DNA from 4 places in the Pantoea sp. SGAir0215 genome. Region 2 is predicted to be linked to each of the others. Evidence: predicted binding sites of a transcription regulator. Region 2 holds the regulator's gene; each other region holds the start of a gene.

Region 1 (4,650 bases), 1.8 Mb from region 2:
GGCTGAGCCTGGAGCAGGCCTGCCAGTTCGTCTGAGTTACTGGAGCGTTACGTGCTTACCGTAACGCTCACTGCTTTCCCGCCCTTTGCGTACGGTTTTAATGCGCGTCGATAAAGGCGATTTTCAATACAAACAGCAAGGCGACAATGACGACGCAGGGGCTGATTTCTCGCCAGCGACCGGTGCCCAGCTTCATCACACAGTACGCAATAAAGCCCAGTGCGATGCCTTCTGTAATCGAAAAACTAAAGGGCATCATGGCGGCAGTTACAAATGCCGGGACGGCTTCGGTCAGGTCATCCCATTTGATGCGGGACAGGCTGGCCGTCATCAGCACGCCAACATAGATTAACGCGCCTGCCGCAGCATAGGCCGGTACCATGGCCGCCAGGGGCGATAAAAACGTGACGAGCAGGAACAGAAGGCCTGTGACCACGGCCATCAATCCGGTACGGCCGCCGACAGCTACGCCGGAGGTACTTTCAATATAGGCGGTCACCGATGACGTTCCTGCCAGCGCGCCCGTTACCGAACTGATGCTGTCGACATACAACGCCTGTTTCATGCGCGGGAACGTGCCTTTTTCATCAGCCAGTCCGGCTTTGTCGGTCACGCCAATCAAGGTGCCGGACGAGTCAAACAGATTGACCAGCATAAAGGAGAATATGACGCCTGCCATGCCGATGTTGAACGCGCCTTTAATATCAACCTGACCGACAATCGCGGTGACAGATGGCGGCGCAGAAACCACGCCCGTAAACGTCACGTCGCCCAGCAGCCAGCCCAACGCCGTGGTGACGATCATCGAAATGAGCACGGCGGCGTGAATATTGCGTGAGGCCAGAATGGCGATAATAAAGAATCCCAGCGCACCCAGCAGCACATTGTGTGAGCTGAGGTTACCCACGCTGACCAGCGTATCCGGGTTGGCCACAATGATACCGGCGTTTTTCAGGCCCATCATGGCAATGAACAGGCCAATGCCAGCGGTGATGCCTACGCGCAGGCTAAGCGGAATATTGGCGATCATCCAGTAACGTACCCGCAACAGAGTCAGGATGAGCAGACCCAGTGCGCCCCAGAAGATGGCACCCATGCCGACCTGCCATGAGTAACCCATCGCGCCGACGACCACAAAGGCAAAAAAGGCATTGAGGCCCATCGCCGGGGCCAGGGCGACAGGAAGATTGGCAAACAGCCCCATCAGGATGCTGCCGAACGCGGCAATCAAACAGGTCGTTACGAACACTGCCCGGGTATCCATGCCTGCGACACCTAAAATCTGCGGGTTCACAAAAACAATGTATACCATGGTCAAAAACGTGGTAATGCCTGCGATCACTTCGGTACGAACCGTTGTACCATGCTCCTGCAGTTTGAATACGCGCTGAAAAAGGCCTTGTTTATTCATGCCATTTATCCAGAAGAAAATTTCACCGGCGCGTATCCTGGCGATTTTGCCCCGGCAATACAATGATTTTTCGCAACCGATTGCCATATCCCGGCCCCTCAGGGCCACGCTGACGTGTTAAGGTACCCCGAACAAAAGGAGGAGTCAGATGTCTGTTGAATGCGTCTTTTTCGATTGTGACGGTACCCTGGTTGACAGTGAAGTCCTGTGCACCCGCGCGTATGTCACCACCTTTGCCCAGTACGGGATTACGCTCTCTCTGCAGGAGATGTTCGAAAAGTACAAAGGGGTAAAGCTGTATGACATCATCCGCGACGTCAGTGAAACGCATCGGGTCGCTCTGCCGCTGGAGGACGTTGAACCGGCCTACCGGCGCGAAGTGGCCCGTTTGTTTGACCGTGAACTGAAGCCGATAGCCGGTGCGAAGGCACTGGTCGGGCAAATGGCAGTACCGATATGCGTGGTGTCAAACGGCACGGTGAAAAAAATGCAGCACTCGCTGGGCCTCACCGGCATGCTGAGTCATTTCGCTGACCGTCTTTACAGCGGTTACGATATTGACCACTGGAAGCCCGAACCCGAGCTGATGTTTCACGCAGCCCAACAAATGCAGGTACCCGTCGAGCGCTGTATTTTGGTGGATGACTCCGAAGCCGGTGCGCGTGCCGGTATCGCAGCAGGCATGCCGGTGTTTTATTACTGTGCCGACGCTCATAATCCCGAACTCCATCATCCGCTGGTGACCGTGTTCACCGATATGGCCGCGTTACCCGCGCTGTGGCGCGCCAGAGGCTGGAACCTGACACGCTGACTCAGGTCACCCAATGTCGTTTATCCACCCGACTGAGCAGCATTCCCAGTAATAAGCTGCCCACCAGCGTGACGGTAAAAACGGCAGGCAGGTCGAGCCAGGGACGCGCCATATCGTCATAGTGATGGGTGCGAATAAAATGGATGAACAGGGCGTGAAAGCCGTAGATGGGCAGAGAGTAGCGCGAAATGATGGCCAGACCGGGCAGCGTACGTTGATTAAAGGCATTTTTGAACACCACCAGCGCGCTTATTGCGGCAATGAATACCAGCGGTCCGCAATAGAGATACCACGTATCGTTAAAGGCACCATTAACGATTAACGCGCGCTTCGTACCCAGCATAATGCCGGTCACGCAGGCCACAAAGGTCACGGCAGCCAACGGTGTGATAGCGCGTCTTTCTGTGTCCATGGTACCGATCGCCCGGCCTAATAAGGCGTAGAGCAGGTAATAGATACTGTCGCCGCTCAGGTAAAGGTTAATGGGCAACCAGTGAAAGCGCCCCCACGACTGGTCCATGGTATTGGGATTCGCGAGGACCACCACAATCAGCACCAGTAGCGCCACGTAGCGCGGCCGCACGCTTTTTACCTGAATCAGGGGCGACAAGAGGTAAATCCCCATGAGCGCGAAGAAAAACCACAGATGGTAGAACACCGGCTTCTGCAGCATTTTTAAAATTGAACGGCCTTCGCCAATTGGCGTCAGCAGGCTGATATAAACCAGTGACACGGCACTGTAAAAAACCAGACATCCCAGCAGTCGCCACAGGTGGCGCGGCTGCGTACTGCGTTCACCAAAGAACAGATAGCCTGAAATCATAAAAAACAGCGGCACACAGATGCGTGACGCTGAATTGAACAGGTTAGCAATATCCCACCAGTGACCTTTTATGGCCATCGGACCGGTCAGATACCACGTTGTGGTGTGAATGACGATGACCATCAGGCAGGCAATCGCCCGCAAATTATCAATCCAGTAAATCTTTTGCGACATGGTGTCCTCTGGCGCAGTGCGTCCCGGTGCAAAGCGTAGCCAGTCGCGTCGACGTCAACAAGCGCAATAGCGGGGATTCAGAACCCTCTGTGCACAGGATCGCATGAAAACGCATAACCGTATCGGTTAATCAGGCGATGACAGGCCGCCAGCAGGCTAAATCTGACACCAAAAATCCACTCTCGCGGCTGCGCCGCCGGATTTCCGGCTGCATATCACGCGGTCAAAGGGTATACTGTCGCACTCTTTTTTTATCTAGCCGAACCGCGTGCGAACTCATCATGCAAAAGTTTGATACCAAGACCTTTCAGGGCCTGATCCTGACATTGCAGGATTACTGGGCGCGCCAGGGCTGCACCATTGTTCAACCACTGGACATGGAAGTGGGCGCTGGTACTTCACACCCAATGACCTGCCTGCGCGCACTTGGCCCGGAGCCGATTGCTGCGGCCTATGTGCAGCCATCCCGTCGTCCTACCGACGGCCGCTATGGCGAAAACCCGAACCGCTTGCAGCACTACTATCAGTTCCAGGTGATCATCAAGCCGTCGCCGGACAATATTCAGGAGCTGTACCTCGGGTCGCTGAAAGCGCTGGGTATGGATCCTACCGTACACGACATTCGCTTTGTTGAAGATAACTGGGAAAACCCGACGCTGGGTGCCTGGGGACTGGGCTGGGAAGTCTGGCTTAACGGTATGGAAGTGACGCAGTTTACCTATTTCCAGCAGGTCGGTGGCCTGGAGTGTAAACCGGTTACCGGCGAGATCACCTATGGTCTGGAACGTCTGGCCATGTATATCCAGGGCGTGGACAGCGTTTACGATCTGGTCTGGAGCGACGGTCCGTTAGGCAAAACCACCTACGGTGATGTGTTCCATCAGAATGAAGTGGAGCAGTCGACGTATAACTTCGAATATGCCGACGTCGATTTTCTTTTCACCTGTTTCGAACAGTATGAGAAGGAAGCGCAGAAGTTGCTGGCGCTGGAAAAACCGCTGCCTTTGCCCGCTTACGAGCGCATTCTGAAAGCCGCACACAGCTTTAACCTGCTGGACGCGCGCAAGGCGATCTCGGTGACCGAACGTCAGCGTTATATTCTGCGTATTCGCACCCTGACAAAAGCCGTGGCTGAAGCCTATTACGCTTCTCGTGAAGCGCTGGGCTTCCCGATGTGCAATAACAAAAAGTAAGAGGCAGCCATGACTGAGAAAACCTTCCTGGTGGAGATCGGCACCGAAGAGCTGCCACCGAAAGCATTACGTAGCCTGGCAGAAGCCTTTGCTGCCCAGGTGACGGCCGAGCTGGATGCCGCGAATCTGAACCATGGCGAAGTGAGCTGGTTTGCTGCACCGCGTCGCCTGGCGCTGAAAGTCGCCCATTTGAGCGCCTCCCAGCCCGATCGTGAAGTAGAAAAGCGTGGACCTGCCG
Region 2 (4,650 bases):
TGTAAAAGCTGTACTTCACGCTGTGAAACGGTAAAATTTGCCTGTTGCTGTTAAAAATTTTGAAGGCAAATTATGTGGTCTGAATATGCGCTGGAAGTGGTGGATGCGGTCGCACGCGGTGGCAGCTTTAGCGCGGCCGCCCAGGAACTGCACCGTGTGCCTTCTGCCATCAGCTATACCGTTCGCCAGCTGGAAACCTGGCTGGCTGTGCCGCTGTTTGAACGCCAGCACCGGGAGGTGATTCTCACCCCGGCGGGCGAGCATTTTGTGCGGGAAGGGCGCAGCGTTATCAAAAAAATGGATGCCACACGACGTCAGTGTCAACAGCTCGCCAACGGCTGGCGCGGTCAGATTGGTATTGCCGTCGACTGCATCGTCAAACCGCAGCGGACCCGGCAGTTTGTCAGGGATTTTTACCGCCATTTTCCCGACATGGAGTTGCACATCAGCTATGAGGTCTTTAACGGCGTCTGGGATGCGCTGGCAGACGGGCGAGTGGATGTGGCGATAGGTGCGACACAGGCGATTCCGGTGGGGGGGCGTTTCGCCTTTCGCGATATGGGCACCCTGAACTGGCGTTGCGTGGTGGCGCGTCAGCACCCTCTGACGCAGGTTGCTACGCTGGGTGATGAGGCGTTGCGCAACTGGCCTTCACTGGTGCTGGAAGATACGTCGCGCGCGTTACCGCGTCGTATGACCTGGGCGCTGGATAACCAACGCCGGCTGGTGGTCCCGGACTGGCAAACCGGTCTGGACTGTGTGCGCGCCGGTTTGTGTGTCGCGATGATACCGGGCCATTTAGCGCGGCCCTTACTGGACAGCGGCGAGATGGCAGAGCTGAACTTACCGCAGGCGTTTCCGGAAAGTCCCTGCTGCGTCAGCTGGGCGGAAGATCGCGCATCACCGGCGCTGGGGTGGTTACTCCAGTACCTGGGCGATGCGCAAACGCTAAATCAGGAGTGGTTGAGCGAGGATTAACGGCGATAATCGCGATAAGGACCATAGCCCACCGAGCGTCGCTCAATAAGCGTCGGGTGGACTTCAATCGTCTGCGACTCTTCCCGCTTACTGGTGATGCGATCTAACAACATCTCCAGCGCCTTCTCACCCAACTGGGCTTTAGGTTGATGCACCGTGGTCAGTGCCGGAGTGAAATAGCGCGCATTGCGCACATTGTCGTAACCAATGACGGAGATATCCTGCGGCACGCGCAGGCCCATTTCGTCGGCCGCGCAGATTGCGCCCATCGCCATGATGTCGCCCCCACAGAATACGGCGCTTGGGCGCTGCTTCTGTGACAGAATCTGCTGCATGGCCTGATAGCCAGATTCGGGTTCAAAGTCACCCTGCACAATCCATTCGGCACGTGGCTGAATACCCGCTTCTTCCAGCGCCTTAAGGAAACCGGCATGGCGACCGCCTCCCGTGTTACGCTCCATCTGGCCGGGAATGGCACCAATATCGCGATGACCACGCTCAATCAAATAACGTCCTGCCAGATAACCGCCCTGGAAAGCATTGTCCAGTACGGTATCGGTAAAGTCGGCACGGGATTCGCCCCAGTCCATCACCACCATCGGAATATTGCGGTTCGCTTCCAGCATTTGCAGCAGATCATCCGGATACTCTGAACACATCACCAGAAGCCCGTCAACGCGCTTTTGCGCCATCATCGACAGATAGGCGCGCTGTTTTTGCAGGTCATTATGTGCGTTGCCCAAAATCAGGGTATAGCCTTTATCGAAGCAGTGATTCTCAATGGCTTCGATAATTTCAGCAAAGTAGGGCGCTTCACTGGACGTGGCGAGCAGGCCCAGCGTTTTGGTGTGATTCACCTTCAGGCTACGCGCGACTGCGCTGGGAGAATAATGCAGTTCCCGAATCGCTTCCCACACCGCTTCGCAGGTATTTTCTGCGACAAAGCGCGTTTTATTGATGACGTGTGAGACGGTCGTGGTGGACACGCCCGCACGCTTCGCCACATCTTTAATTGTTGCCATGTAAATCGAACTCCCGGGCCTATCTAAATTATTGATAAGCATATTGTTAAACGTTTGCGTCAGCGGACGGTTATTTCTGCGAAAAACATCGCTTTTCTGTCCGGTATTGAGTCATCAGGGCAGGAAATAACGTCTGAAAAGGGCGCGGACGCAACCGATATTGCGCGCTGTTGCGCAACAAAGGGGGGATTCTAACAAGGCTGTGCGGATAAAACGAGATTTTTACCCACGCGTATGTGAAAATGCTTTCACCTTACAAACGTCAGGGTTAAAGGAGAGGGGATGAGTACCGATTTGAAACTGTCATTAATGACGACGGCAGCCGCACTGTTAATGATCATCGCGTTTAGCTTCACCGCTATTCTGCACTAGTCGCATTCGTTTGCAGCGAGGCTATACTGGCTGACTGGCTGACTGGCTGACTGGCTGACTGGCTGACTGGCTGACTGGCTGACTGGCTGACTGGCTGACTGGCTGACTGACTCGCTGACTGCGCGTCCAGCCTTGCCGGTGATACGTCCTGTCTGTCAGACCGTATCACCGGCAGGTGCGGCATTTTCGCCCGCAACACCCGGCTGCACAATCGGGGTGAGGTGGGCAATAAAAAAGCCGGGAAGTTGCCTTTCCCGGCTTTTTTGTATGAAGGACGTTTAGCGAACGGTCTTTGGCGTCATAACGCGACGCGCACCAATATAATGGCGCTGCCAGTAATCTTCGCTCAACGCACTGATTTGAATATCTTTACCGGTACGCGGTGACTGAATGAATTTACCGTTGCCCAGGTAAACCCCGACATGATCTGCGGTTCCACGCCCGTTGATGCGGAAGAAAACCAGATCGCCTTTTTCAAGGGATTCGCGGTTGACCGGTGCTGCATCCCGCAGATGGTACATTTCGTTAGCGGTACGGGGGATCTTAAACTTCACGACGTCTTTGTAGGCGTACCATACGAGGCCACTGCAATCAAAACCCGTATGGGGCGATTTGCCTCCCCACTGATAACGCTTGCCAAGTTGCCCCATCAGTTTTGCCATCGCCGTTTCACGCGCTTTCTGGTAACGCTGGCGATGCGCTTTACTCATTTTAATGGTGCCGGTTTCGGTATTGTCTGCCGTTAACGCCTTCGCAGCACGTTGATGACCATACCGTTTTTTGCTGGCGGTATTGGCGGCGACTTTTTTGCTCAGCGTCTTGTGCGAGGCAGTCGTTTTAGCGAGCGTTTTGTGCGTGGTGGTGTGGGAGGTCGTTTTGCTGGTTTTCGTGGTCTTACTGACTTTCTGAACAGCGGAGGTGCGACTTTTTTTAGATGAGGCTTTAACCGCGCGTCGTTTGCGCCGATCATCGTCGCGCGCACTTTTTTTCTCTACCTTATGCAAGCTGGCCTTAACCGTCGCATGCGGGGATGCAGCAGCGATGTTAAAGAAGAGTTGCGCAAAAGCCAGAATAAGAAGCGTAATGATTGAACGCATAGTCCGTTTACTGGTTAAGCTGTCAGATCAAACAGGTCTCTGACAAAGTTAAGAAAAATCTGATCACCGATCAGCGCCGAAGTCATTCTAGTCCAGTTTTTTTTAAAAGAGTAAGTCCTTTTTTTATTAATTGATGGCCTGGATAAAAATCAGGCATAAATCAGGAATTTCAGTCTCTTATAGCAGCAAATTCATTGCAAATTATGAATACATTCATAGTCTTTGTCACAGTTTCCTGCGAATGCCTGACCAGCCTACTTAGCAAACATGGCGATTTAACGTCGGACGAGCCAAAATCTCGTTTTCAGTCCTGGCGTGAAGTCGCTACAATAAAGAAACACGAAGTGACGAATTAAGGAAGGCAATAATGAGTACTGTAGAAAAAATTCAGCGCCAGATCGCAGAAAACCCGATCCTGCTGTACATGAAAGGTTCGCCGAAACTGCCAAGCTGCGGTTTCTCTGCGCAGGCGGTCCAGGCGTTGTCTGCCTGTGGTGAGCGCTTTGCTTACGTGGATATTCTGCAGAACCCGGATATTCGCGCAGAGCTGCCAAAATACGCCAACTGGCCCACGTTCCCGCAGTTATGGGTTGATGGCGAACTGGTCGGCGGCTGCGACATTATTGTTGAAATGTTCCAGCGCGGCGAGTTGCAGCCGTTAATCAAAGAAACCGCTGAGAAGTTTAAAGAAGCGGAATAACTGAAAAAGGCCGACCTCGTCGGCCTTTTTTACGCGCGTTACTCGGTTGTTTCTCCACCCGTCGCCGACGCTTCCGTTACAGCTAACGGCCAGCCTCCCAGCCGTTTCCAGCGGTTAACCAGCTCGCAAAATAAGGTCGCCGTTTGCTGTGTATCATAGAGCGCGGAGTGCGCCTGACTGCTGTCGAACGCCATTCCTGCGGCTTTGCAGGCTTTCGCCAACACGGTCTGGCCCAGCACCAGTCCGCTCAGCGCGGCCGTGTCGAAGGTCGCAAAGGGATGAAAGGGATTGCGTTTCAGGCCCGCACGTTCCGCCGCCGCATTCATAAAGTTCAGATCAAACGTGGCGTTGTGAGCGACCATGATGGCGCGGTTGCATCCGGTCTCTTTGATGCCTTTTCGCACCATTTTAAAAATGGCATGCAGGGCCTCATATTCGCTGACTGCGCCGCGCAAAGGATTCGTGGGATCGATGCCCGTAA
Region 3 (4,650 bases), 1.3 Mb from region 2:
GTGGGCGTCGCTGACACTGGCCCTGCTGACCTTGCCGGTGGTGATTGTCGCGACGGAAGAAGGGCTTTCCCGCATTCCCGATAGTCTTCGGCAGGGCTCGCTGGCGCTGGGGGCGACCCAGGCCGAAACGCTCTGGAACGTGGTATTGCCTATGGCCGTTCCGGCCATGTTAACCGGACTGATTCTGGCCGTGGCACGTGCCGCAGGCGAGACCGCGCCTCTGATGCTGGTGGGCGTGGTTAAAATGGTGCCGGAACTGCCGGTAGATGCGGTGTTCCCTTACCTGCACCTCGACAGAAAATTTATGCATCTGGGCTTTCAGATCTATGATCTCGCCTTTCAGAGCCCTAATACCGAAGCCGACCGGCCTCTGGTTTTCGCCACGGCGCTGCTTCTGGTGCTCATTATTCTGTTGCTGAACCTGTTAGCTATGGGCCTGCGTCACCGCCTGCGTGAACGCTATCGCCTGATGACTCAATAACTGACGATGACTATGATGCCCGAAACTGATATTGCGCTAACCGTTGATCATCTGTCGCTCTGGTACGGTGAGCGCCAGGTGCTTCAGGATGTCTCGCTGCAATTGCCCAAAAATCGCATCACCGCATTGATTGGCCCGTCCGGCTGCGGCAAATCAACGCTGCTGCGCTGCTTTAATCGTATGAACGACGTGATTGATCGCTGCCGCATTGAAGGGGACATTCTGCTGGATCAGCAGTCGATTATGCGACCTGCTCAGGATGTCTCTGCGCTGCGTCGCCGGGTCGGGATGGTGTTTCAGCGGCCCAATCCGTTTCCTAAATCGGTTTACGAAAATGTGGTGTACGGACTGCGGCTGCAAGGGGTGCGCGATAAGCGCGTACTGAATGAAGCCTGTGAACGGGCACTCCGGGCGGCGGCGCTGTGGGGCGAGGTGAAAGATCAGCTGGCACAGAATGCGCTGACGCTTTCCACGGGGCAACAACAAAGGCTGGTTATCGCCCGCGCTATTGCGATTGAGCCGGACGTCCTGTTACTTGATGAGCCAACATCCGCGCTGGACCCGATTTCTACCCTGGTGATCGAAGAACTGATGAGTACGCTCAGGCAGCATTTCACGCTGGTGCTGGTCACCCACAACATGCAGCAGGCTTCACGTGTGTCGGATTACACAGCCTTTATGCATCAGGGATCGCTGGTGGAGTTTGACACCACAGACAGGATTTTCACCACACCACAGGTGCGCCGGACGGAAGATTACATCACCGGGCGTTACGGTTGAAAGGGCAGGGAGCCTGGCTCCCTGAGCATTAATCGTGGGCGTAGCCCTGAGCGGGTAAGGGATGACCATCCAGCCAGGCTTTTCCCTCACGCATGGTCAGTCGGCCTTCGGTAAACCAGTTAATTACCAGTGGGTAGATGGCATGTTCCTGATGCTGAACGCGTTCGGTAATCTCGGCCTCGCTGTCTTCAGCAAACACCGGCACCCTGGCCTGCAAAATGACCGGGCCACCATCCAGTTCATCGGTCACGAAGTGCACGGATGTACCGTGCTCCTTATCGCCGTTTTCCAGCGCCTGGCGGTGCGTATGCAGACCGGGATATTTCGGCAGCAGCGACGGATGAATGTTCAGCAGACGGTCAGAGTAATGCGCCACGAAGCCCGGACTCAGAATGCGCATATAACCCGCCAGCACCACCAGATCCGGTGCATACGCATCGATCTCACGCATCAGCTGCCGATCAAAACTGTCGCGATCGTTAAAGTCACGTGCATCCAGCGCTTTTGCCGGGATCCCGGCCTCCTGCGCGCGAACTAAACCATAGGCGGAGGCTTTGTTACTGAACACGGCAGCGACGCTGCCGTGAATACGCCCGTTTGCACAGGCGTCGAGGATGGACTGAAGGTTACTTCCGTTACCCGAAATCAGTACAACCAGCTTTTTCATGAATGAATAACCACACGCTCTTCCGAGTCTGAGGCGTTAATCACACCAATTTTCCAGGCGTTTTCCCCGGCAGCACGCATCAGGTCAACGGCCTTATCCGCGTCAGCCGGGCTCAGCGCGATGATCATGCCCACGCCGCAGTTGAAGGTGCGATACATCTCATGACGACTGACATTGCCCGCCTGCTGCATCCAGCCGAACACCGCAGGCCACTGCCAGCTTTTCTCGTCAATCACCGCCTGAGTATTGTCGGGCAGGACACGCGGAATGTTTTCCCAGAAACCGCCGCCGGTGAGATGAGCAATCGCGTGCACATCCACCTGCTCAATCAGGCTGAGGATGTTTTTGACGTAAATGCGCGTCGGCGCCAGTAAGTGATCGGCCAGCGGTTTTCCTTCCAGTTGCTCAACCAACGGATCGGTGCCGCTGACTTCCAGAATCTTACGCACCAGGGAATAGCCATTCGAGTGCGGGCCGCTTGAGCCCAGGGCGATCAGCACATCACCGTCCTGAACCTTGCTACCGTCAATGATTTCTGACTTTTCAACCACACCGACGCAAAAGCCCGCGACATCGTAATCTTCGCCATGATACATGCCCGGCATTTCAGCGGTTTCGCCGCCCACCAGCGCACAGCCTGACTGCAGACAACCTTCGGCGATACCGGTGATGACCGCCGATGCGGTGTCCACATCCAGCTTGCCGGTCGCGTAGTAATCCAGGAAGAAGAGAGGCTCCGCGCCCTGTACCACCAGGTCGTTAACACACATAGCAACCAGATCGATACCAATGGCATCGTGACGTTTGAGATCCATCGCCAGACGCAGCTTGGTGCCCACGCCATCGGTGCCGGAGACCAGCACAGGCTCACGGTATTTTTGCGGCAGCGCACAAAGCGCACCGAAGCCGCCTAGTCCACCCATGACTTCCGGGCGACGCGTCTTTTTCACTACGCTTTTAATACGGTCAACCAGAGCGTTACCAGCATCAATATCAACACCGGCGTCTTTGTAGCTGAGAGAGGTCTTATCGGTCACTGCGAGGTCCCCACGCGAGTTGCGGTTGGTGGTTTAATATAAAGCGCGGCAATTCTATCAGCGCAGGCAAACGTTTGCGAGTCTCAGATTGCGTCCCCGACAATTTTCATCAATCCTTATTTTATGCGGTGGATTGCGCAAGCACATGTGGCGCGATGCTAAAAAGGCGGTATAATCCCGCGATTTTTTTTTAGCTCAACTCACTCCGGGAGAACAACAATGAAGATCGTGGAAGTTAAACACCCGCTGGTCAAACATAAACTGGGACTGATGCGTGAGCATGATATCAGTACGAAGCGTTTCCGTGAGCTGGCCTCTGAAGTGGGCAGTCTGCTGACCTATGAAGCCACGGCCGATCTGGAAACCGAAAAGGTCACCATTGAGGGCTGGAATGGCCCGGTTCAGGTTGATCAAATTAAAGGCAAAAAAATCACCGTTGTGCCCATCCTGCGTGCCGGCCTGGGCATGATGGAAGGCGTACTGGAGCACGTGCCCAGCGCGCGCATCAGCGTGGTAGGCGTGTACCGTGACGAAGAAACGCTGGAGCCTGTACCTTATTTCCAGAAGCTGGTGTCCAACATTGAAGAGCGCCTGGCGCTGGTGGTCGATCCGATGCTGGCGACGGGCGGCTCCATGATCGCCACTATCGATCTCCTGAAAAAAGCCGGCTGCAGCAGCATTAAAGTGCTGGTGCTGGTCGCTGCGCCAGAAGGCATTGCCGCACTGGAGAAAGCGCACCCGGACGTGGAGCTGTACACCGCCTCCGTGGACCAGGGCCTGAACGACAAGGGTTACATCATTCCGGGCCTGGGTGACGCGGGCGATAAGATTTTCGGCACCAAATAGTGACCTGTTCAGGCGGCTTCATGCAGCACCTTGCTGTCAGCCTGCAGGCGCAGGCCGAGCCGCTTTTTTTCGCAACAGCCAATAACCTTCATCAGCCGACCAGAGAGTCGGCTTTTTTTTGACCAAAAACAGACTATCAACTCAAGGGGACTTTTAATGACTCGTCGCGCTATCGGCGTTAGCGAACGGCCGCCATTACTGCAAACGATTCCGCTCAGCCTGCAACATCTGTTCGCCATGTTCGGCGCAACGGTGCTGGTACCCATCCTCTTTCATATCAACCCGGCTACGGTACTGCTGTTTAACGGTGTCGGGACGCTGCTGTATCTGTTTATCTGTAAAGGTAAGATCCCCGCTTATCTGGGATCCAGTTTTGCCTTTATTTCACCTGTTTTACTCCTGCTGCCGCTGGGTTACGAAGTGGCGCTGGGGGGATTTATTCTCTGCGGCGTGCTGTTCTGTCTGGTCGCGTTGATCGTCAAAAAAGCCGGTACCGGCTGGCTGGATGTGATGTTTCCGCCTGCAGCAATGGGCGCTATTGTGGCGGTCATTGGTCTGGAGCTGGCGGGCGTCGCAGCAAACATGGCAGGCCTGCTCCCTGCTGAAGGTCATGCGCCTGACGGGACAACCGTGCTGATTTCGCTGGTCACCCTGGCCGTCACCGTTTTTGGCTCGGTGTTATTTCGTGGCTTTATGGCCATTATCCCGATTTTGATCGGCGTGCTGGTGGGCTACGCGCTTTCCGCTTTTATGGGCATTGTGGACTGGCGCGGCGTGGAAAGTGCGCCGTGGTTTGCATTACCGACGTTTTATACGCCGCGTTTTGAATGGGTGGCGAT
Region 4 (4,650 bases), 1.1 Mb from region 2:
CTGTCCTTGCGCGTTTTTTGACTCAAACGGCGGGTATGTTGGGTCAGTGCCGACACGAATCGAGGCCGGTACGGCTGCAAATACGCTGGCCACACTGGACAGGCCCAACATTAAAGAAAGAGCCAGAACACGCTTCTTCATAGATTACCCTCAGCAAATTATTGTTATGTGATGCATGATGTGTGTTTGCAACGAACACTGCCAGTAACCTGTGCACGTTTCGTGCCAGTTATGCAGGTCTGCCGCGCACCCAGCCCGCCGTTTTTGCCACATAAAGGCTGGGTTTGTGAAAGGAATATATCAGTGAAGTCACAGAGAAAAAGCGATGTTGTGAACTTTTAGTTCATCAAATGCAGGAACAGTGATCGCTCCCGCGCTTTTGCACTAAATAAGTGCACAAGCTGAACCTTATGCACCTTGCCAGCGCACAAACAAATCCTGAGGCAGTTCAATGTCGAACTGATCGATAACCCGGTTAATTGTTTGATCGACCAGTTCGTCAATGGTTGTCGGACGATGATAAAACGCCGGTACCGGCGGCATGATAATCGCCCCTAATTCAGCGGCGGTCGTCATCATCCGCAAGTGGCCAATATGCAGCGGCGTTTCACGTACGCAGAGTACCAGCTTGCGCTGCTCTTTAAGCACCACGTCCGCCGCGCGCGTCAGCAGGGAATCGCTGTAGCTGTGCACAATGCCCGACAGGGTTTTCATTGAACACGGTAAAATCACCATGCCCAGGGTTTTAAACGACCCGGAGGAAATGCTGGCGGCAATGTCGCGCACATCATGAACCACATCGGCCAGCGCCTGAACATCGCGCAGACTGTAGTCACTTTCCAGGCTCAGCGTCTGACGCGCCGCGTGACTGATGACCAGATGGGTTTCCACGTCGCTGACCTGCTGCAAGACCTGCAGTAACCGCACGCCGTAAATCACACCGCTTGCGCCGGAAATACCAATAATGAGTCGTTTCATCGTTCAACCTTGCAGTGGCAAAGTGCACCATAATAGCGCAGCGCGACAAAAAACACAGAGGGCGGGATAAGTCCCGCCCTCTTTTTTTGCATCAGGCCTGATTAGCCTTCGTTATGCAGTTCAAGATTTTCGACTTCGTTCTGCCGCGCAATGGCTTTCGCGTCGTCGTTACGCAGGGATTCCAGATATTCAAGGTAGCCCTGATCCACATCTTTAGTAACGTAAACCCCGTTAAAAACGGAGCACTCGAACTGAACGATATCGGGATTCTCTTCGCGTACGGCTTCGATGAGGTCATTGAGATCCTGGAAAATCAGCGCATCTGCTTTGATAATCTGACGAATCTCTTCGACTTCGCGGCCATGGGCAATCAGCTCAGTGGCGCTCGGCATATCAATGCCGTAGACGTTAGGGAAGCGCACTTCCGGAGCCGCAGAGGCGAGATAAACCTTTTTTGCCCCTGCTTCGCGTGCCATTTCAATAATCTGCTCAGACGTGGTGCCACGCACGATAGAGTCATCGATCAGCAAGACGTTTTTATCGCGGAATTCGGCGCGGTTAGCATTGAGTTTGCGGCGCACGGCGCTGCGGCGCAGCTGCTGACCCGGCATGATAAAGGTACGACCGACATAGCGGTTTTTCACAAATCCCTGGCGGTAAGGCTTATCAAGGATGCGGGCGATTTCCAGTGCCGTATCCATGGAAGTTTCCGGAATCGGAATCACCACATCGATATCCAGATCTTCCCATTCACGGGCAATTTTCTGGCCCAGCTTGGTGCCCATGCGGACGCGCGCGCTGTAGACCGAAATTTTGTCCAGGAAGGAGTCCGGTCGGGCAAAATAGACGTATTCGAACAGGCACGGATTGTTTTTGGGGTTCTCGGCACACTGACGGGTCGAAAGCTGGCCCTGCTCCGTGATGTACACCGCTTCACCCGGCGCGACGTCACGGATGAATTCAAAACCCAGTGTATCCAGCGCGACGCTTTCTGAGGCCACCATATACTCGGTACGGCCATCCGCAATGACGCGTTTGCCCAGCACCAGCGGACGAATCCCGTTAGGATCGCGGAAGGCGACCATGCCGTGGCCGATAATCATCGAGACCACCGCATACGCGCCGCGAACCTGCTGATGCACGGCGGCGATAGCGGCAAAAATGTTGTCGGCTTCCAGCGGATAGTGCTGAAAACGATCCAGTTCCTGCGCAAAGATATTCAGCAGGATCTCTGAGTCTGACGTGGTGTTCACATGACGGCGGCCTTTTTCGAACAGCTGCTTACGCAGTTCATGTGCGTTGGTCAGGTTACCGTTGTGTGCAAGAGAAATCCCGTACGGCGAGTTGACGTAGAACGGTTGCGCTTCAGAAGCGCTGGAGCTGCCCGCTGTAGGATAGCGTGCATGACCAATCCCCATGTTGCCTTGTAAACGCTGCATATGACGGGCTTCGAAAACATCGCTGACCAGGCCGTTGGCCTTACGCAGGCGAAAGCAGTTGAGCGCATCAATCGTACAAATGCCTGCGGCATCCTGCCCACGATGCTGGAGCACCGTTAACGCGTCATAGATCGACTGGTTTACCGGCATGAAACCGGTGATACCGACAATACCGCACATGTTGTCATTTCCTCATTAAGCCGTACGCCCGATGGTCTCACCGGGGCAAAAAACTCGACGTGCTTTTCAGGTAGTCAAAAAACCACCTGATTATAGAACTGAACTCGGGAATAAGTTGAGACTGCTGCCAGTCCGGGCTTTTTGAAAAACCCGTGAATGTATCCAGGAAGAACAGCAAAGCGGCTACAATAAGCACACCACGCAAGGCCCCGAAACAAACGCCTAATACCCGATCGGTTCCCGACAGGCCGGTTTTTTCTACCAGCGAGCCGATAACGTAGTTCACTATCGCCCCCACAATCAGGGTCGCAATGAACAGCACCGCAATGGCGATTCCGTTCCGAACCAGTTCGTCGTCAAAACCTGTAAACCAGACAGCAAGGTAGGCATAGTAATGACTGGCGACAAAAAACGCGCATCCCCAGGTAACAAGAGATAAGGCTTCGCGGACAAACCCTCGAACCAGGCTGACCAAAGCCGAAAAACCAACTACCGCAATAATGACGTAATCAATCCAGATCATGAACTCTTCCAGCGCCAGTGCCATTGCACCCCTGCATCCAGTTCGGGGCGCATTCTAACAGAAAAAGAAAACGTTTGCGTAGGGGTTTTCAGGTTCTGCATCCATAAAAAAGGCGAAGAAAAAAACGAACTTCGCCTGTGAGATTGTTATCCGGTTAACCCGTTGAAAAGCCAGGCTAACCGTTGCCCGCCCCGCTTAGCCAGAGCTGATTGTCGCTGCCTGTTATTCTTATCGGCAGCGCCAATCGCGGGTTTAACGCGCGCTGTAGGGTTTAACCACGCCGCTTAGACCCGAGACGTTTTTCAGCTCGCCCACTGCCGCCTGCATTTTCGCTTTAGACGCATCCGGTCCCACATAAATGCGGGTGATTTGTCCCTGCACCGGCGTTGACGGCACCGTATAGGCCCGGTAACCCGACAGGCGCAGCTTCGCGACAATCTCGTTGACCTTGCTGGCGTTCTTCAATGCGCCCAACTGGACAACATACGCCTGTCCCGAGGGTTGCGTCTCTTTCGGTTGCTCTGCCGGGGCCGCTTCCTCGGTGCGCGCTGCCTGCTCGGCCGGCCTGGTTTTTTCAACGGGCTTCGCTTGCTCAACCGGTTTGGTTTTCTCGACCGGTTTGCTCTGCGTCTGTTCTACCGGCTTCGGTTTAGCCTGCTCGGTATGTTTCGGTTTTGTCGTCTCAGCTGGTTTTTCTTTCGCTGTCGTCGAATGTACAGGCGGCGGTGATACGACACTCGGCGCACTGTTTTGCTCGGGCTGCGTGCTGCCCTCTTGCGCCTGTGAGTTGCCCCCGTCAGGATGACTTACCGCACTGCCCGCGCCGGCAGGCGGATGGGCTGGCAGCGACTGGGTGACCGGCGGCACCATTTCGCTGTCCTGCTGGTCGTCCGGTTTCGGGACCAGTGGAATCGCCGCAAACTCTTCTTTATAGTGTTTTTTCTTACCATCCAGCAGCCCCGGCAACACAATCACGCCGATGGCCACCAGAATAACGGTACCGACTAAACGGTTTTGAAACTTACTCGCCACGTCCTCTCTCCGTTTCAATCGATTCCATCACCTGCGCGACGGTCAGGAAAGAGCCGCATACCAGGATGATGTCCTGCGGTTCAGCCTGCTGCCGCGCCTGTTGCCAGGCCTGTTCGACATCTGCGAATGCCCGGGCAGACGTTACGTGTGCCATGAGTTGTTCTGCACTGGCACCGCGCGGGCCGGACAGCGGCGCGCAGTACCAGAAGTCGACCTGCGGGGCCAGCGCGGACAGCGTCCCGGCGATATCTTTATCATGCAGCATCCCGACCACGGCGTGAACGTGCCCCCGCGTCGGCAAGGCAGCCAGGCGCGATGCCAGGTAGCCTGCTGCGTGCGGGTTATGCGCCACATCCAGAATCACGCGAGGCGACTCACTGACGGTCTGAAAGCGCCCGGGTAGCACCGCCAGCGGCAGGCTGGCACGGATATGTGCGTCGCTGACGTTGAGCCCCGAGGCACGCAGCGCCACCAGCGCCGTTGCCGCATTCGGCAGGG

What was found. The regulator PurR, encoded in region 2, represses purine synthesis genes. The targets are predictions, from matches to a motif close to CANGCAAACGTTTGCNTG.
Region 1: C1N64_RS03325 (NCS2 family permease) is a predicted target of PurR. The motif match lies at 1,481-1,498, and genes of this name have one in related genera.
Region 3: purM (phosphoribosylformylglycinamidine cyclo-ligase) is a predicted target of PurR. The motif match lies at 3,029-3,046, and genes of this name have one in related genera.
Region 4: cvpA (colicin V production protein) is a predicted target of PurR. The motif match lies at 3,184-3,201, and genes of this name have one in related genera.

The regions. Positions count from the first base shown of each region.
Region 1 is NZ_CP028031.1:679,873-684,522, forward strand. It holds gene C1N64_RS03320 (malonic semialdehyde reductase) at 1-35, shown strand, start outside; gene C1N64_RS03325 (NCS2 family permease) at 98-1,411, opposite strand; gene yieH (6-phosphogluconate phosphatase) at 1,560-2,222, shown strand; gene C1N64_RS03335 (acyltransferase) at 2,224-3,219, opposite strand; gene glyQ (glycine--tRNA ligase subunit alpha) at 3,501-4,412, shown strand; gene glyS (glycine--tRNA ligase subunit beta) at 4,422-4,650, shown strand, end outside.
Region 2 is NZ_CP028031.1:2,509,733-2,514,382, forward strand. It holds gene punR (DNA-binding transcriptional activator PunR) at 73-978, shown strand; gene purR (HTH-type transcriptional repressor PurR) at 975-2,000, opposite strand; gene C1N64_RS11795 (cytochrome bd-I oxidase subunit CydH) at 2,283-2,372, shown strand; gene C1N64_RS11800 (C40 family peptidase) at 2,651-3,469, opposite strand; gene C1N64_RS11805 (Grx4 family monothiol glutaredoxin) at 3,834-4,169, shown strand; gene rnt (ribonuclease T) at 4,208-4,650, opposite strand, start outside.
Region 3 is NZ_CP028031.1:3,809,005-3,813,654, reverse strand. It holds gene pstA (phosphate ABC transporter permease PstA) at 1-481, shown strand, start outside; gene pstB (phosphate ABC transporter ATP-binding protein PstB) at 494-1,261, shown strand; gene purN (phosphoribosylglycinamide formyltransferase) at 1,290-1,928, opposite strand; gene purM (phosphoribosylformylglycinamidine cyclo-ligase) at 1,925-2,965, opposite strand; gene upp (uracil phosphoribosyltransferase) at 3,185-3,811, shown strand; gene uraA (uracil permease) at 3,968-4,650, shown strand, end outside.
Region 4 is NZ_CP028031.1:3,643,342-3,647,991, forward strand. It holds gene argT (lysine/arginine/ornithine ABC transporter substrate-binding protein ArgT) at 1-141, opposite strand, end outside; gene C1N64_RS16955 (UbiX family flavin prenyltransferase) at 409-978, opposite strand; gene purF (amidophosphoribosyltransferase) at 1,080-2,597, opposite strand; gene cvpA (colicin V production protein) at 2,635-3,120, opposite strand; gene dedD (cell division protein DedD) at 3,373-4,152, opposite strand; gene folC (bifunctional tetrahydrofolate synthase/dihydrofolate synthase) at 4,142-4,650, opposite strand, start outside.